Regions from separate parts of the Nocardia sp. NPDC050717 genome, predicted to be linked through region 4. Evidence: riboswitches for the same ligand, from Rfam matches in the RefSeq annotation. Region 4 holds a riboswitch; each other region holds the start of a gene.
What was found. Region 4 has a riboswitch for S-adenosylmethionine ahead of AB0H56_RS09275 (bifunctional o-acetylhomoserine/o-acetylserine sulfhydrylase). Riboswitches for the same ligand answer to the same signal wherever they lie in the genome.
Positions count from the first base shown of each region.

Region 1: linked by a shared signal. The riboswitch ahead of AB0H56_RS30690 (aminotransferase class V-fold PLP-dependent enzyme) and the one ahead of AB0H56_RS09275 (bifunctional o-acetylhomoserine/o-acetylserine sulfhydrylase) in region 4 are both predicted to bind S-adenosylmethionine.
Region 2: linked by a shared signal. The riboswitch ahead of AB0H56_RS00385 (rhodanese-like domain-containing protein) and the one ahead of AB0H56_RS09275 (bifunctional o-acetylhomoserine/o-acetylserine sulfhydrylase) in region 4 are both predicted to bind S-adenosylmethionine.
Region 3: linked by a shared signal. The riboswitch ahead of AB0H56_RS24880 (LLM class flavin-dependent oxidoreductase) and the one ahead of AB0H56_RS09275 (bifunctional o-acetylhomoserine/o-acetylserine sulfhydrylase) in region 4 are both predicted to bind S-adenosylmethionine.

Region 1 is NZ_JBFAHR010000026.1:1,389-5,559, reverse strand. It holds gene AB0H56_RS30700 (S8 family peptidase) at 1-917, opposite strand, end outside; gene AB0H56_RS30695 (ATP-binding protein) at 942-2,072, opposite strand; SAM riboswitch class IV at 2,336-2,450, shown strand; gene AB0H56_RS30690 (aminotransferase class V-fold PLP-dependent enzyme) at 2,496-3,809, shown strand; gene AB0H56_RS30685 (excalibur calcium-binding domain-containing protein) at 3,973-4,171, shown strand, end outside.
Region 2 is NZ_JBFAHR010000001.1:83,098-87,268, forward strand. It holds gene AB0H56_RS00370 (amidohydrolase family protein) at 1-218, opposite strand, end outside; gene AB0H56_RS00375 (FAD-dependent oxidoreductase) at 269-1,621, opposite strand; gene AB0H56_RS00380 (hypothetical protein) at 1,922-2,380, shown strand; SAM riboswitch class IV at 2,425-2,542, shown strand; gene AB0H56_RS00385 (rhodanese-like domain-containing protein) at 2,560-2,976, shown strand; gene AB0H56_RS00390 (O-succinylhomoserine sulfhydrylase) at 2,987-4,171, shown strand, end outside.
Region 3 is NZ_JBFAHR010000014.1:37,962-42,132, reverse strand. It holds gene AB0H56_RS24890 (ABC transporter permease) at 1-43, opposite strand, end outside; gene AB0H56_RS24885 (ABC transporter substrate-binding protein) at 46-1,665, opposite strand; gene AB0H56_RS24880 (LLM class flavin-dependent oxidoreductase) at 1,662-2,732, opposite strand; SAM riboswitch class I at 2,741-2,834, opposite strand; gene AB0H56_RS24875 (hypothetical protein) at 3,046-3,744, shown strand; gene AB0H56_RS24870 (glycosyltransferase family 2 protein) at 3,882-4,171, opposite strand, start outside.
Region 4 is NZ_JBFAHR010000003.1:183,167-187,337, reverse strand. It holds gene AB0H56_RS09280 (homoserine O-acetyltransferase) at 1-419, opposite strand, end outside; gene AB0H56_RS09275 (bifunctional o-acetylhomoserine/o-acetylserine sulfhydrylase) at 416-1,732, opposite strand; SAM riboswitch class IV at 1,814-1,924, opposite strand; gene AB0H56_RS09270 (hypothetical protein) at 2,168-2,824, shown strand; gene AB0H56_RS09265 (BTAD domain-containing putative transcriptional regulator) at 2,906-4,171, shown strand, end outside.

The DNA.
Region 1 (4,171 bases), on a different contig from region 4:
TGGCCGTGCTCGAGGAACGCGCGCTGTGGCGCGGCGCTGTCAGCGAAGGTGTGCGCGTCGACCCAGCGGTGCAGCGGCGTGCGCGACGGCAGCCCGCCGTCGAACACCGCGACGGTGATCTCCCGATCGGTTGGCTCTGCCGTCGGCAGCTCCGGGCGGAAGGTGGAAAGCGTTGCGGTGGCGTGGGAATCGCGTCCCAGCTGGGTGCGCATGCGCGGCATCCGGCGGATCACCCTGGTGAAGGAGTAGCCCGCCAGCTCGGTGACGGCGGCGACGGTGCCGGTGACCGGGACGAAGGCGAGGCCGCCGTTGTCGAGCCTGCGATCGATGGCCACCTCGAGGTCGAGATCGCGGGAGAAGTCGAGCAGTCCCTGCAACGCGATGTCGCGGTCGGAGTGCAGCACCAGCTCGGCCACGGTCTCCGCCTCGGGCCGCGCCGACGTGAGCCGCAGCCGGTCGGCGGGTGCGTTGAGCCGGAATTCGGCCAGGCTGACGATGCCGAGTTCAGTTCCGCGCAGCGGAGTTTCGGCGTGGATCCGGGCGTCGAGCAGGCGCAGGTTGGCGCGCGTCGTCGCGAGGAAGAGCAGCGTGCTCGCGCGTGATCCGGTCTCGGCGGGCACGGTCACCGGCCTGCTGCCCAGCGGTTCGAAATCCATCGCCGCGAGCAGCCTGGTGGGATAGCCGCTCTTCGACGCGTACTGGGGATGCAGCGTGACCGCGGTGACCGTCTCGTCGTCGGGGCAGGCGACCTTCGGCAGCGTCACCGCGCTGTCCACCGCCGCCCGCACCATCGGCGCCAGCCGGGCCCGCGCCTGCGCGACGGTGTACGGCGGTGGCGGAGCGCCGCCACCTCGGCCGGCCACGATCGGCGCGGTCAGCCGCTCGCCGAAGCCGATCAGAAACCGCGGTCCGGCCACCCCGAAATCCCCCCAGCGAGCGTGCTATTGCCGTTGATGCGTGAAACCACGGAGGGTATCGCGCGACACCCCCGTCAGTGCGCTGATCTGGCGCTGAGACAAGCCTGACACGCCGACGAGCTTCTGTGCCAGCTGTAACCGATCCGTTCGCGGAAGTTCAGCTACCAGATGCGCGGAATGCTCGGCAATCAGTCCGGGCAGCGGCTGGTCCTCCAAGACGCACCGGCGCCGCAGGCGCAGCATCGTGCGCTCGATGTCGTTGAACGACAAGCCCTTCGACGCGATCGCGGCCGCGTCCACCGCGGCGTCGGGCAGCGGCTGCCCGGCGAAACGACGGATCGCCTCACCGCGCTGCTCGGACTCGGGCAGGTCGAAGGTGACCGTCACGTCGAAGCGCCGCCAGACCGCGCGGTCCAGCAGTTCGGCGTGATTGGTCGCGCCGATCACCAGGCCCGCGTCGGCAGGCCAGTCGTCGATCTGCTGAAGCAGCACGGTGACAAGGCGTTTCAGCTCGCCGACATCGCGATCGTCGTCGCGGCGCTTGGCGATCGCGTCGAGCTCGTCGAGCAGCAGCACGCACGGGCGGTGCTTGGCATAGTCGATGGCGTGGCGCAGGTTGGTGCCGGTCTTGCCGAGCAGGCTGCTCATGATCGTGGCCAGGTCGAGCACGACCAGCGGCAACGACAGCTGGTGCGCGAGCCAGGCGGCGGCCATGGTCTTGCCGACGCCGGGCGGGCCGACGAACAGCAGGCTGCGGGCCGGGGTGAGATCGGCGGCGGCGAGCCGGTCGGCCTGCGCCCGCTCCTCGATCACCTGGGTGAGCACGCGATAGGTGCTCGGCGGCAGGATCGGCACCTCGACGGTGCCACCGGGCGGGAGCACGCGGAGCAACGGCAGGCGGCTGTCGCCGTCGACGGGGATCGGGGTGTCGAGGTCGGCGCGCAGCGGGTTGGCCCGGGTCGGGTTCTGCCGGAGCAGGCCGATCAGGGCCTCGGCGAGGGCGGGCAGGTCGGTGCGGTGCCGTCGCGCCGCCCGGCGGACGAACATCGTGACGTCCTGTTCGCGGCCGGCGAGCGCCAACCGGGCCAGGTGGACGAATTCGTCCGAGAGATCGGCGTTCACGTCCGCCGGTGTGGAGCTCAGGGCGTGTGACATGGTGTTCTTCCGATCGATGACATGGACTGATTTCGCTTCACTCGATCGTACGGCGTCCATCGCGGGCAAAGTTCACCCCTCGTGTACCGGTTTGACATCAGAACCCACCCGCAGCGCCACGTTGATCTGCCGAGTCGTCGGCGTAGCTGTCGCCTTCGTCGGATGCTAGTTGGGCGCGGTCCCGGCGTCGGCGATTCGTGGCGCTCCGGGCGCGCCGATCGGTGGTTGACAGCCGGCGTGATCGTCTGTCACTCTCGTTCACAGGTCACGAGTACCAGCGTCAAGCCCCGGCTAGCTGGTCGGCAACCCTCCTCCGCGGTGGGGTGCTCCGGGTGACGACCAGGCCGCCGTCCGCAGTGGGCGCGGCAAGCGCGGACTCGCCTTCTTCGATGAACCGGGTCCCTGAGCCGACGGGATTTCGTGATGACCGCAGTAATCGACCCCACCTGTGCCCTGGCCGCCGTCTCCGGCGCCGACCTGCGCGTACCGCTCGTGCAAGGTGGCGACAGCACCTACGCCAACTTCGACTACGCGGCGAGCGCGCCCGCGTTGCGGCAGGTCACCGACCGGATCTCGCAGCTGCTGCCGTACTACGCCAGCGTGCACCGCGGCGCGGGCTACGCCTCGCGGATCTCCACCGAGTGCTACGAGGCCTCGCGCGGCTCGGTGGCGCGGTTCCTCGACGCCTGCGACGACCAGGTCGTCGTGTTCACCCGCAACACCACCGATTCGCTGAACCTGCTGGCCGGATGCGTGCCGGGGGAGACCGTGGTGCTCGACATCGAACACCACGCGAACTTCCTGCCGTGGACCGCGCACGGGCGCCGGGTCGTGCGGGCCGCCGACACCGTCGAGGAGACCATTCGCGCCGTCATCGGCGAATTGTGCAGCAGGCCCGCTGCTCTGCTCGCGGTGACGGGTGCCTCGAATGTCACCGGTGAGGTGCTGCCGCTGGAGCGGCTGGCCACCATCGCGCACCAGTGCGGTGCGCGGATCCTCGTCGACGCGGCGCAGTTGGCTCCGCACCGCCGGATCTCCCTGCGCGAGAGCGGGATCGACTACCTCGCCTTCTCCGGGCACAAGCTGTACGCGCCGTTCGGCAGCGGGGTGCTGGTCGGGCGCCGGGACTGGCTCGACGCCGGGGCGCCGTACCTGGCAGGCGGCGGAGCGGTGCGCGAGGTCGGCGTGGATCGGGTCGACTGGGCCGCGGCGCCGCAGCGGCACGAGGCCGGGTCGCCGAACGTGCTCGGCGCGGCCGCCATCGCCGCCGCCTGTGACGCGCTCGCCGCGATCGATCCCGACGAACTCGTCGCGCACGAACGTTTCCTGGCCGACCGGCTGCGCGAGGGACTGTCCGCGCTGCCCGGCGTCGAGCTGGTCCGCATCTGGTCCGACAGCCCCGACACCGTCGGCATCGTCTGTTTCACCGTCGCCGATTACGCCCCCGGTCAGGTCGCCGCCTACCTCTCCGCCGAACACGCCATCGGCGTCCGCGACGGCCGATTCTGCGCCCACCCCCTCCTGTCCCACCTCGGCCTCGACGCGGCCCTGCGCGCCAGCATCGGCCTCGGCACCACCGTCGCCGACGTCGACCGTCTCGTCGACGCCGTCACCCGCCTCGTCACCACCGGCCCCACCTGGACCTACACCGCCACCGGCGCCCACTGGAACCCCACCCCCGAAACCCGCCCCCTCACCCCCGACGCCCTCGGCGCCGCCCCCTGCCTGATCGGCTGAATTGTCCGGTCGCGGCCCGGCCATCGTTGCGACCGGGCCGCGATCGAACTATCAAGATCGAAAAGGTTTGACCCATAGATGGATTGGGTAACGGCCCGTCGATCGGTCGCGATGAACGCCCCAAGGAACGTACGACCACCAAGGGGATTCAGTGACTCGACCGATGCAACCGCCCGATCCGTGGGCCCGTCCGCCCAGGCCGCAGGACAAGAAGCGTCGCTGGCCGATGATCGCGGGGGTCGGTGTCGCCGGAGTGCTCGGCCTCGGGGTGCTCGGCAGCATCGCCGAGGAGAAGCCGTCTTCGGTGGCTGCCACGACGTCGACGACTCGGCCTGCTGAAACATCGACCACCACAAGAACTT
Region 2 (4,171 bases), on a different contig from region 4:
GTGACCCCGACCCAGCCCTCGCCGAGCGCGGCCAGCGCGGCCTTCAGGTAACTCTGGTCTGTCCCCTGGAACGATGCGCTGACCACCGCACCACCGCGAACATCGAAGTGCGCCATGCGCTTTCGATAGTCCGCGATGGTGTAGGGGTCAGGCAGGTAGCCTTCGTTCTCGATCAGCGGGTACCGCGGATCGATGATGTGGACGTGCGCATCGAACACGTGTATCAGGATGCCTCACCCGACCCCGAACCGGCGAGTCAGGGAGTGCGTCAGACCTTGTTCGGCTCGGACGCGCGCAGCATGTCCTCGCGCTCCACGACCTTCACGCGCTCGCGGCCCTCGGGCTCGCCGAGTGCCCGCTCGTGCGCGTCGAGGCGGTACCAGCCCGCCCACGTGGTGAACGGGATGCCCTTGCCCTCGAGGAACTCGGTGACGGCCTCCGGCTCCGGCTTGGCGGCCGGGGTGAAGTCCTTGGCGTCGTCGAGCAGGCAGGCGATGGTCTCGTTGGCGTCGCCCTTGGTGTGGCCGATGAGGCCGACCGGGCCGCGCTTGATCCAGCCGGTCACGTAGGTGGCCGGCATGAAGCGGGCCGAGCCCTCGGCGGTCTCGTCGGCGAGCACGCGACCGGCCTCGTTCGGCACGGTGCCAGCCTGGTCGTCGAACGGCAGCTGGGTGATGTTCTGCGACAGGTAACCGACGGCGCGGTAGATCGCCTGCACGTCCCACTGCTTGAACTCGCCGGTGCCCTTGACGTTGCCGGAGCCGTCGAGCTGGGTGCGCTCGGTCTTGAGACCGACGACCTTGCCGTCCTCGCCGATGATCTCGGCCGGCGACTCGAAGAAGTGCAGGAACAGCTTGTGCGGGCGGTCGCCCTGGTCGCGGATGGCCCACTGCTCCAGGGTGTTGGCGACCATGTCGACCTGCTTGGAGTTGCGGCGCGCGGCCTCGGAGCCCTCGTCGTAGTCGATGTCCTCGGGATCGACGATGACCTCGATGGTCGGCGAGTGGTCGAGTTCGCGCAGCTCGAGCGGGGTGAACTTGGCCTGCGCCGGGCCACGACGGCCGAACACGTGCACCTCGACGGCCTTGTTGGCCTTGAGGCCCTTGTAGACGTTCGGCGGGATCTCGGTCGGCAGCAGCTCGTCACCGGTCTTGGCCAGCACGCGGGCCACGTCGAGGGCGACGTTGCCGACACCGAGGACGGCGACCTTCTCCGCGTCCAGCGGCCACGAGCGCGGCACGTCCGGGTGGCCGTCGTACCAGGAGACGAAGTCGGCGGCGCCGTAGGAACCGTCCAGGTCGATGCCCGGGATCGGCAGCGCGCGGTCGGCGTTGGCGCCGGTCGAGAAGATCACCGCGTCGTAGAACTGACGCAGGTCGTCGAGGGTGATGTCGGTGCCGTAGTCGATGTTGCCGAGCAGGCGCACCTGGTCCTTGTCGAGGACCTTGTGCAGGGCGGTGATGATGCCCTTGATGCGCGGGTGGTCGGGCGCGACACCGTAGCGGATCAGACCGAACGGGGCGGGCATGCGCTCGTAGAGGTCGATGCTCACGTCGGCATCGGACTTCATCAACGCGTCGGCGGCGTAGATACCGGCCGGTCCTGCGCCCACGATCGCAATGCGGAGCGGGCGGGTGGTCGCGGTGTTCGCGTCAGGCCCGGAGGCGGCAGCCTGCGTACCCACGGAGGGCTCGCGAACATCGCCGGTGGACTCAGCACTCTGTTCGGTCATTTTCTACGCGCACCCTTTGGTCGATAACGTTTGACGGCGTCAACTCAGCCTAGGCTAACTTGACGATCCGGCTGTCGGCAGCTGCCTTCTCCCCGGCAGCGAGCCACACTTCTGGCGATTCTATCTGCGGCATCGTGGCCGTCCGGCGTGCGGTGTGGTCGCCGGCGCCGGGTCTGTCAGGATTACAGCATGAACGAGGAGCAAAAAGGGTCGGACGACCAGCCCATCGTGGTGGATCAGACCGACAAGCGTTCCATCGTCCCGTTCGTCGCGGCCGCGGTGATCGCGATCCTCGTGCTCATCGGCATCGTGCTCGGCGGGCTGCTCTCGCCCGCTGAGAAAAATGTCACAGAGGCCGATCGGCTCACGGCCGCTGTCTCCAACTATATCGACGCGCGCTCGCGCAGCGAGCTGCGTCCGCCGCCCGGTGTCGCCTGCCCCGGCTTCGACGAGGTGAAATCCGGCCTGTCCGAGCGGCTCGGCGGCCCGAAATCGGAAGTGACGGTCGACAAGAAGGGCTTCGACAAGGCGACCGTCAACGGTGACCGCGCCAAGATCGACGCCACCGTCCGGATCGGTGACACGTCCTCGACCAGCACCTGGAACCTGACCCGGGTCGACGGCGCCTGGCTGGTCTGCACGCCGTGACCGTTTGACACGGTGACCTGTGCCGGGGCAATCTCAGATCGCAAGGTCATGAGTGCCAGCGCCAAGCCCCGGCTCGCTGGTCGGCAACCCTCCTCCGCGGTGGGGTGCTCCGGGTGACGACCTGGCCGTGTGCTGGAACAACCACCACGGCAAGAGCGGATTCACGCAGGAGGTTCGACATGACTTACGCCGGCGACATCACCCCTGAGAAGGCGTGGGAGATCCTGACCGAGCATCCCGGCGCGGTGCTCGTCGACGTGCGCACCGAAGGCGAGTGGGCACAGATCGGCATCCCCGACACCAGCTCCATCGAGCGCCCGGCCCACTTCATCGAGTGGGTCGACGGCACCGGCGCCCGCAATCCCGAGTTCGCCGCCCAGCTCGCGCAGGCGCTGGCCGGACGGCCGGACGACGCGCCCGTGGTGTTCCTGTGTCGCTCCGGTCAGCGCTCCATCGGCGCGGCGACCGTGGCGACGGCGGCGGGATTCACCCCGTCCTACAACGTCCTGGACGGTTTCGAGGGCGGCCCCGACGCGTTCGGGCAGCGCGGCAGCGTCGGCTGGCGCGCGGTCGGCCTGCCGTGGCGTCAGGCATAAGGAGAAACGCATGATCACCGGTGGTTCGTTCGACAAGCCACTGCCCGAGGGAGTCGGCCCCGCCACGCTCGGTGTGCGCGGCGGCCTGCGCCGCTCCGGCTTCGAGGAGACCTCCGAGGCGCTGTACCTCACCTCGGGTTTCGTCTACGAGAGCGCCGAGGCGGCCGAGGCGTCCTTCACCGGCGAGGTCGAGCACTTCGTCTACTCCCGCTACGGCAACCCGACGGTCGCCATGTTCGAGGAGCGCATCCGCCTGCTCGACGGTGCCGAGGCCGCGTTCGCGACCGCGTCGGGCATGTCCGCGGTGTTCACCGCGCTGGGCGCGCTGCTGAAGGCGGGCGACCGGCTGGTCGCGGCGCGCAGCCTGTTCGGCTCCTGCTTCGTGGTGTGCAACGAGATCCTGCCGCGCTGGGGCGTCGAGACCGTCTTCGTCGACGGCGACGACCTCGAGCAGTGGGAGCAGGCGCTCTCGGTGCCCACCCAGGCCGTGTTCTTCGAGACCCCGGCCAACCCGATGCAGACCCTGGTCGACGTCCGCAAGGTCACCGAGCTGGCCCATGCCGCGGGCGCGAAGGTGGTGCTGGACAACGTCTTCGCCACCCCGCTGCTGCAGCGCGGCTTCGAACTCGGCGCCGACGTGGTGGTCTACTCCGGCACCAAGCACATCGACGGCCAGGGCCGCGTGCTCGGCGGCGCGATCCTCGGCGCCCAGGACTACATCGACGGCCCGGTCAAGAACCTGATGCGCCACACCGGTCCCGCGCTGAGCCCGTTCAACGCGTGGACCCTGCTCAAGGGTCTCGAGACGATGCCGCTGCGCGTGCGTCAGTCCACCGAGTCGGCGCTGCGGGTCGCCCGGTTCCTCGAGACCAGCAAGTCCGTGAACTGGGTGAAATACCCGTTCCTGGAATCACATCCGCAGTACGACCTCGCCACCGCGCAGATGTCGGGCGGCGGTACGGTGGTCACCTTCGAGCTCGCGGGCGAGGACGGCAAGAAGCGCGCGTTCGAGGTGCTGAACCGCCTGCGCATCATCGACATCTCCAACAACCTCGGCGATGCCAAGACGCTGATCACCCACCCCGCCACCACCACGCACCGCGCGATGGGCCCCGAGGGTCGCGCCACCATCGGCCTGTCCGACGGTGTCGTGCGCATCTCGGTCGGCCTAGAGGACATCGAGGACCTCCTCGGC
Region 3 (4,171 bases), on a different contig from region 4:
CCCAGATCGCCTGCAGCAGCCGCGATCCCACGTAGCGGACCATGGTCAGCGCCCGCTCAGCCAGGTGTCGAAGAACTGCAGCCGCGCCGAGGCCTCGAACTTCAGATCCTGGGTGCCCGCCGCCGCGCCGATCGCCTGCGAGAGCTCGATGGTCGGGACGTAGAGGCCGTTGTCGAGGATCTGCTGCTGCGCGGTCTTGATCAACTCCGCCCGCGCAGCCGGGTCGTTGGTGGCGAGCTGCTTGTCCAAGGTCTCGTCCAGCGCCGGGATCGGGCCGCGCGCGTTGAGATTGCGGCCGGTGACGGCGAAGGAAGTGCGCAGGATGTCGCCGTCGGCGCGGGTGGAGTTGCCGTAGGTGGAGTCGTAGTCCTTGGCGTTCATCTTGGCGGTCCACTCCGGCAGCGACACCAGGTCGAGCCGCAGGTCGACGCCGACCTGTCGCAGCTGCTGCTGCACCAGCTCCAGGATCGCCTGATTGCCGGCGAACACCTGGCTGAAGGTGACCGAGAAGCTCAGTCGCTCACCGTTCTTCGCGCGGATGCCGTCCGGGCCGGTGGTCCAGCCCGCCTGGTCGAGGATCGACTTCGCCTTCGCGGGGTCGTAGGGCAGGCGCGCCGAGAGGTCGGTGTAGGCGGGTGTCGCCGAGGCCAGCGTCGAGGTCGCGGTCTTGAACTGCGGGCCGAGCACGGTGTCGACGAGTTGCTGCCGGTCGAGCGCGGGCAGCAGCGCCTGGCGCACCGCGGGATCGCGCAGCGGACCGCGCGTCACATTGACGTGCAGGCCGAACGGTGTGCCGGGGTTGGACGTGGAGAGCACCCGACCGCCGACCGCCTCGATCTGTGGGGCGTCCTGGGGCAGCGCGTCGCTGATCGCGTCGAGCTGACCGGAGACGAGACTGCCGGTGCGCACCCCGGATTCGGGGACGACGGTGAACTCGATCCGATCCAGGTACGCCTCGCCCTCGTGCCCGAAAACGTCCGAACCCCAGTGGTATCCGGTGCGCTTGGCCAGCGCCACGGAGACGTCCTGCTTGTATTCGGCGTAGGTGAAGGGGCCGCTGCCGATGTTGTCGCCCGCGCACCTGGCCTCGGCCGGTTTCGCGTTGGTCGCCTGGCCGAGGATGCCGAGTTGCGGGGTCGAGGAGGCCTGCAGGAACTGGGCGTTCGGCTGGCTGAATTCGACACGGGCGGTGAGCTTGTCGACCGCGGTGGTGCCGACGTAGTTGGTGAGGTAGCTCGTGCCGAGCGGGGCCTTCGCGCCGCCGAGCCGCACGACCGCGTCGAAGGTGTCGCGCACCGAGTCGGCGGTGAGCGGGGTGCCGTCGCTGAAAGTGACCCCGTCGGCGAGCCGGAAGGTGAAGACCTTGGCGTCGGGGCTGATCTCCCAGCTCTTGGCCAGCCACGGCGTGATCGCGCCGGTCTTCGGATCCTGATCGGTGAGCGAGTCGACGATCTGGCGGGCGACATAGATCGACTGGTTCGACCCGGCCTGCGCCGGATCCGAGCACGAGGGCGCCTGCGACAGGCCGTACCGCAGCGTGCCACCCGGCTGCGGCGGACCGGCCTGCCCGCCGGGACCTCCCGACTCCCCGCCGCACGCGGCCACGGTGGCGGCGGTGGCGAACACGCCGACGACGGCGGCGAGACGATGACGAGAACCGATCACGGGGTGACTCCAGAGAATTCGCGGCCTGCGGCCAGGGGACGGCTGGGAATGCGGCGGCGCAGCTCCGGCGCCACCTCGGCCTGGAACAGCTCGAGGCTGCCCAGGTAGTCGGCGTCGGCGCGGCCTTCGCGCTCGGCGGAGAGGTGGATCACCTCGTGCCCGAACCGCTCGTGATAGCGACCGACCTTGTCGATCACCTCCTGCGGGCTGCCGATCAGCGCGGAACTGCGCGCGACGAAGTCGTCGAGGGTGTCGAACACGAGGGGCAGGCCCAGCTTTCGCGCCAGCGCCGACCGCGCCTCGAACAGCGGGGCGTACACCGCCCTGGCCTGCTGCGAGGTGGGCGCGACGTGGAAGCCCGCGGTACCGGCGCCGACCAGCGCGTCGGCCGGGTCGTGGCCGTGGTGTGCCCAGCGCTCCCGGTAGTGCCGCACCAGTTCGGCGTAGGGCTCGATCGGATGGGTCACGTTCGCGGAGAACAGCGGATCACCGTGGCGGGCGGCCAGTTCCACCGATTCGCGGCTGGTCGCGCTGCCGTGCCAGACCCGGATCCGCGGCTGCCACGGTCGCGGCAGCGCCTTCGCCGCGGTGAGCGGTGGGCGGAAACGGCCCGACCAGGTCACCTCGTCGCTGTCCCACAGGGCACGGAACAGCTCGTAGCCCTCGCGATTGCGATCCCACTGATCCTCGGTGGTGACGTGGTAGAGCCGGGCCTGCGCGGCGCCGTTGCCCTTGCCGATGATCAGCTCCAGGCGCCCGTCGGCGAGATTGTCCAGCGTCGAGTAGTCCTCGAACGCGCGCACCGGATCCAGCAGACTCAGCGTGGTCACCGCGGTGAACAGGGTGATCCGCGAGGTGACCGCGGCGAGGTGGCTCAGCAGCACCGGGGGAGCGGCCGAGAGGAAGGGGTCCTCGTGGCGCTCGCCGACGGCGAACCCGTCGTAGCCCAGCTCCTCGGCCAGGCGCGCCTGCTCGACGACCTCCCGGAACCGGTCCCTGGTCGCCGGGACAACGCCGGTGTGCGGATCGGGCACCCTGGTCACCAAGGTGAACAGCAGAAACTTCACGTTGACCTCCTCCATCGAACCCGGCGGAAGCACCCACACCCGGTCACGGGCGGGTTGCTGCGACGTCGTGGAGCCAGGTCTCTCGGTCGCTCTGGATGGTGTGCCCCAGCCATCGAGCCCGAGCTGAACCAGCATGGGGCACAGGCGCGATCGCGCACAACGGTAGAAATCAGCGTGAGCGCAGAGCTTCGATCCGGGGCCGAACGCGACGACAATGTGCGCGACGCGCCGAACAAGGATCGCCGCCACCTGGGCGGATTCGGTCCGCGCGGGGAGTAGCCTCGGCCTTCTTCACGTCGATGAGGAGTGCGCCGTGTTCGATTCGCGTCCGAAGACCACGCTCACCACGCTGGCGGCCTGCGCCGCCGCGCTCCTACTCGCCGCGCCACCCGCGGCGGCGGAGCCCGCGGTAACCAGGGATGCGCCCGCGACGCAGGCCGCGGGGCCGGGTGACCTGCTCGGCGCCTATCAGACCGTCGTCGCCACCCTCGAATCGCTGGGCGTCCAGCCGTTCCTGTACCCCACGGTCGCCGCGAACTGCGCCGGGGACGGGCTCGGTCTCGTCCCGGCCGTGGCGGGCGCGGTGCCCGGCCCGTGGCCGTCGAACACCGTCCAGATCCCCGGCCTCGATCTCACCGCGGTGAAGTCCGGGCAGACGATGTTCACCTTCCTGCCCTACGGGCTCGCCCCGGACACCGCCGCCACCAAGACCTCCGGCATGCAGGTGGCCTGGCTCAACATCAGCACCGGCCGCGGCGGGATGGCCTCGATGGGGTCGATCGCCGACATCGTCCGCGCGCTGGTGCCGCCCGAGGTGCCGGTGGAACTGCGGCCGCTGGCCGAGACGGCCATCCGCGACTTCCTCTTCACCGCCATCCCCGTCGGCGGTGTGCGCGCGGTCCCCGTCGACACCGGGCACGGCACGGTGCTGGCCGCCGTCTTCGGCACCACCGACAACGCGGGCCGCTCCTGCTTCTTCTTCCCGACGGTGGGCATCACCGAAGTCCCCTGACCCGACGCGGGTTTGCCGCTACGCACCCGAAGGGGTGGATCGCGCTACTCCGGGTGAGTTCGCGTCTGGTCGGCGCGGAGCGGGCGGAACAGGTCGGCGGGTTCGTCCTCGCCGGGTGGGCGATGAGGGCGGACTGCTCAGCCGAGCCGGTCGGCGACCCGCGCGGCGCTCGGGGTGACGAGTGGCCGCTGCTTCCAGCGCAGGTCGCCGGAGCGGTGACGGCGGTGCGAGCGGGCCCACAGCGACAGGTACTTCAGGACGCCCACGGGATGGGCGAGGGCCGAGGTGAGATCGGCGCCGGTCGGGCGGCGGCGGCTCTCGAGGCGCCGGGCGACGAGCCGGCCCGCGACGGCGGCGAGATAGCCGAGCAGCCCCGCGCGGCGGACCGGCCCGCGGCCGAGCAGCAGCGCCAGCGGTGGGACCCAAT
Region 4 (4,171 bases):
TCGCGGATGGTGAGGTCGGGAAAGCGGGAACCCCACGGCGCGCCGTCGGGCGCGAGCGAGGACGGTCCGGTGCTGCCGCGACAGCCGCCGAGCACGTTCGTCGCGATCACACACCACTCGTCGGTGTCGACCGGGGCGCCGGGACCGACCATCCCCTCCCACCAGCCGGGGGCGGTGTTGTCGGCGCTCGCGATGACCTGCGAGTCACCGGTGAGCGCGTGCTCGACCAGCACCACGTTGTCGAGCGTGGGCGAGGGCTCGCCCCAGCGTTGCACCGCCAGCCGCACATCGGGGACCACGGCGCCGTTCTCCAGCGCCACATCCCCGATGGCGACCACGCCGAGTCGCCCGTCCGGCGGCGGCAGCAGGGCCACCCCGGTCGCGGGACGGGCGATCGGCGATTCGGTGCTCACAGTCACGTGTTCGCCGCCGCGAATCCGGCCCGCAGATCGGCCAGGATGTCGTCGATTCCCTCGATGCCCACGGCGAGCCGGACCAGCCCCGGGGTGACGCCGGAGGCCAGCTGCTCCTCGGGCGTCAACTGCGAGTGCGTGGTCGACGCCGGGTGAATCACGAGAGAACGCACATCACCGATGTTAGCGACATGGCTGTGGAGGCTGAGAGCGTCCACGAACTTCTTGCCCGCGTCGACGCCGCCCGCCAGTTCGAACGAGACGATCGCGCCAGCGCCCTTGGGGGCGAGCTGCTTGGCCCGCGCGTGCCAGGGCGAGGTCTCGAGGCCCGCGTAGTACACGGCGTCGACACCCGGCTGCTCGGCGACGAACTTCGCGACCGCCTCGGCGTTGGCCACGTGCCGCTCGATCCGCAGGCTCAGCGTCTCGATGCCCTGGGCGATGAGGAACGCGTTGAACGGCGACACCGCCGCGCCCAGGTCGCGCAGCAGCTGCACGCGGGCCTTCAGCGCGAAGGCGGGCGCGCCCAGGTCGGCGAAGACCGCGCCGTGGTAGCTGGGGTCGGGCTCGGTGAAGCCGGGGAAGCGCGCGTTGCCCTCGGCGTCGCGCACGGTCCAGTCGAAGGTGCCGCCGTCGACGATCGCGCCCGCCACCGCCGCGCCGTGGCCGCCGAGGTACTTCGTCGCCGAGTGCACGACGATGTCGGCGCCGTGGGCCAGCGGCTGGATCAGGTACGGGGTCGCGACGGTGTTGTCCACGAGCAGCGGCAGGCCTGCGGCGTGGGCCACCTCGGCGATGCCGGGGATGTCGAACACGGCGCTGCTCGGGTTGGCGATGGTCTCGCCGAAGAAGGCCTTGGTGTTGGGCCGGACGGCGGCGCGCCACTGCTCGAGGTCGTCGGGGTCCTCGACGAAGGACACCTCGATGCCGAGCTTGGGCAGCGAGTAGTGGAACAGGTTGTAGGTGCCGCCGTAGAGGTGCGGGCTGGACACGATGTGGTCACCGGCGCCGGCGAGGTTCAGGATCGCGTAGGTCTCGGCGGCCTGGCCGGAGGCCAGCAGCAGCGCCGCGACGCCGCCCTCGAGCGCGGCGATGCGCTGCTCGACCGCGTCCTGGGTGGGGTTCATGATCCGGGTGTAGATGTTGCCCGGCTCGGCCAGACCGAACAGCGCGGCGGCGTGATCGGTGTCGCGGAAGGTGTAGGAGGTGGTCTGGTAGATCGGCAGCGCCCGCGCGTTGGTGCTCGCGTCGGGGGCCTGGCCCGCGTGGATCTGCTTGGTCTCGAACGACCAGTTCTCGGGCAGGGCGGAATCGGACATGGCTACATGCTCCAGGGGTTGTGCGTCGGTGGGTTCAGCTGGGGCGGATCGACGGACAACAACACATGGGGGCCTCCTGCGAATGCGCGCTTGCTCCCGACCTTCGAGAGCCCGGTCATCACCCGGAGCACCCCACCGCAGCTGGAGGGTTGCCGACCAGCGAGCCGGGGCTTGACGCTGGTACTCATGACCTTGCCGTCATGGTAACCGGACAGCCCGCCCACACGGAAACTTCCCGCCGAAACGTCGCCTGGATCACTTTTCCGCCGGTGCGCCGGGCCCGGTGTGTCGGGCCCGGCGCGTGCGCGAGCCGTCACCGCGGATCGCTCGGTCGTCGCGGGCTCGCGACCGCTCGATGCCGGACCGAGTCGCCGGCCGATCCGGTCGCAAATCGTTCGCAAGTGGGCGCCAATCGGCCGCGCGCAGGCTCGGCGCATGACGATCGAATACGCCTCCGAAACCCGCCAGGCCCCGGATGCTCCCGTGCCGCACCGCCCGGACCGCGCACGCGCGGTGACCCTCGCCGTCGGCGCCCTGCTGTGGGCCGTGGGCAACCTGCTGCACCCGCTCGAACACTCCGAGGACGCCGTGCACGCCCCCACCTGGACGGCCGCGCATCTCACCTTCGCGGTGGGTGCCGTGCTGATGGCCGTCGGCCTGCCCGCACTGGTCCGCGTCATCCGCAGGGCGGACGGCGGCTGGGCGAGCCGGATGCTCACCCTCGCGCACGGGCTGCTGTTCGCCGGGCTGGCCGTGGTGATCCCGATCGGCGCCTATCACGAGACGTTCGTGAGCACCGGGGTCGACCATCACACCGCGAGCGAGATCGCCGACGCGTCGGCCGCCGTGCTGGCGCCGCTGTCGCTGGCGCTGCTGCTCGGTTTCGTGCTGCTCGCGGTGTACGCGCTGATCCGGCCCGCCGCGGTCTTCGGCCGGTGGTCGGGGGCGCTGATCATCGCGGGCACGCTGTCGATGACGATCGCGGCGATGATGCCCGGCCTGCTGCCCGGCGCAGAGGGCTGGTGGATCATTCCCGGCACGGTCGCCCAGGGTCTCGCGATCGGCGTCGCGGGGGTGCGTATCGCCCGGTAAATTGACCGTATCGAACAGGAAGGACCGTACGGCGGCGCGACCGCCGTACGCATCGATGTACTCGGCCCGCTGCGGGTCGAGGTGGGCGAGCGGCCCGCCGATCTGGGTGGGCCGCGTCAGCGCGCGCTGCTGGCCAGGCTGGTGCTGGCCGGCGGCGAGGTGGTGTCCACCGATCGGCTGATCGAGGACCTGTGGGCGGGCGATCCGCCGCCCAAGGCACTTGGCGCGCTCCAGGCACACATCTCCTACCTGCGCCGCGCGATCGAACCGGCGCGTCCGCCGCGCGCGCCCGCCACCGTGCTGGTCTCCGAGGCGCCCGGCTACGCCCTGCGCCTCGATCCCGCCGCCGTCGATGTCTGGCGATTCGAGCGGCTGCTCACCGCGGGCGATCCGGACGACCCCGCGCACCGCTACCAACGGCTCGGGACGGCGCTGGCCTGCTGGCACGGCGAGCCGTACGCGCCCTTCGCCACCGCGCACTGGGTGCTCGCGGAAGCCGCCCGCCTGCACGAACTGCGCCGCGTCGCCGTCGAAGGGCGCGCCGAAGCGGCGCTGGCCCTCGACCGCCCCGACGAGGCCTTCGCGCTCCTGCACCGCCACGTCACCGACCACCCCGACCGGGAGAACGCCGCCCGCCTCCTGGCCCTTACCCAGTACCGCCTCGGCCGCCAGCTCGACGCCCTCGCCACCCTCCGCGCCCTGCGCACCTACCTCGACACCGAATTCGGCGTCCACCCGAGCCCGGCCGTGAACGCCCTCGAAACGGCCATCCTCACCCACGCCCCGGAACTCGACCAGCGAGCGGGATCGCACCTCGCTGACCCTGCTCCCGGTCGCTTCGCGGGCGGCAGTGGGTCCGTCCGAGCTCTCCCCCGGGCCGGCGGCGGGCCTATATCGGATGACCGGATGGACGCCGGTGTGCCGGGCGGTGATCGGCCGATGGACGGCGATGGGCGCTTCGCTGGTCCGCGTGTGGGCGGCACAGGGTCCGCCCAAACTCTCCCCGGGGAGGGCGGCGGGTCCGCATCGTATGACTCGGCGGAGGCCGCCGGGCCGGGCGCCGATCGGCTGGCGGGCGGCACCGGGCACGGCGCTGATCGGCGTACGAGCGGCGCCGGGTCCGTACGAGCTCTCTCCGGGGCCGGCGGCGGGTCTACATCGGATGACCGGATGGATGCCGGTGTGCCGGGTGGCGATCGGCCGATGGACGGCGATGGGCGCTTCGCTGGTCGGCGTGTGGGCGGTAACGGGCGTTTTCCTGGTGGTGCGGAAGCCGAACCCCCAGTGCGGGTTCCGGGGTCGGCCGAGGTCACTCCGGTATCGGAAGGTTCCGACTCCGGCACCGAG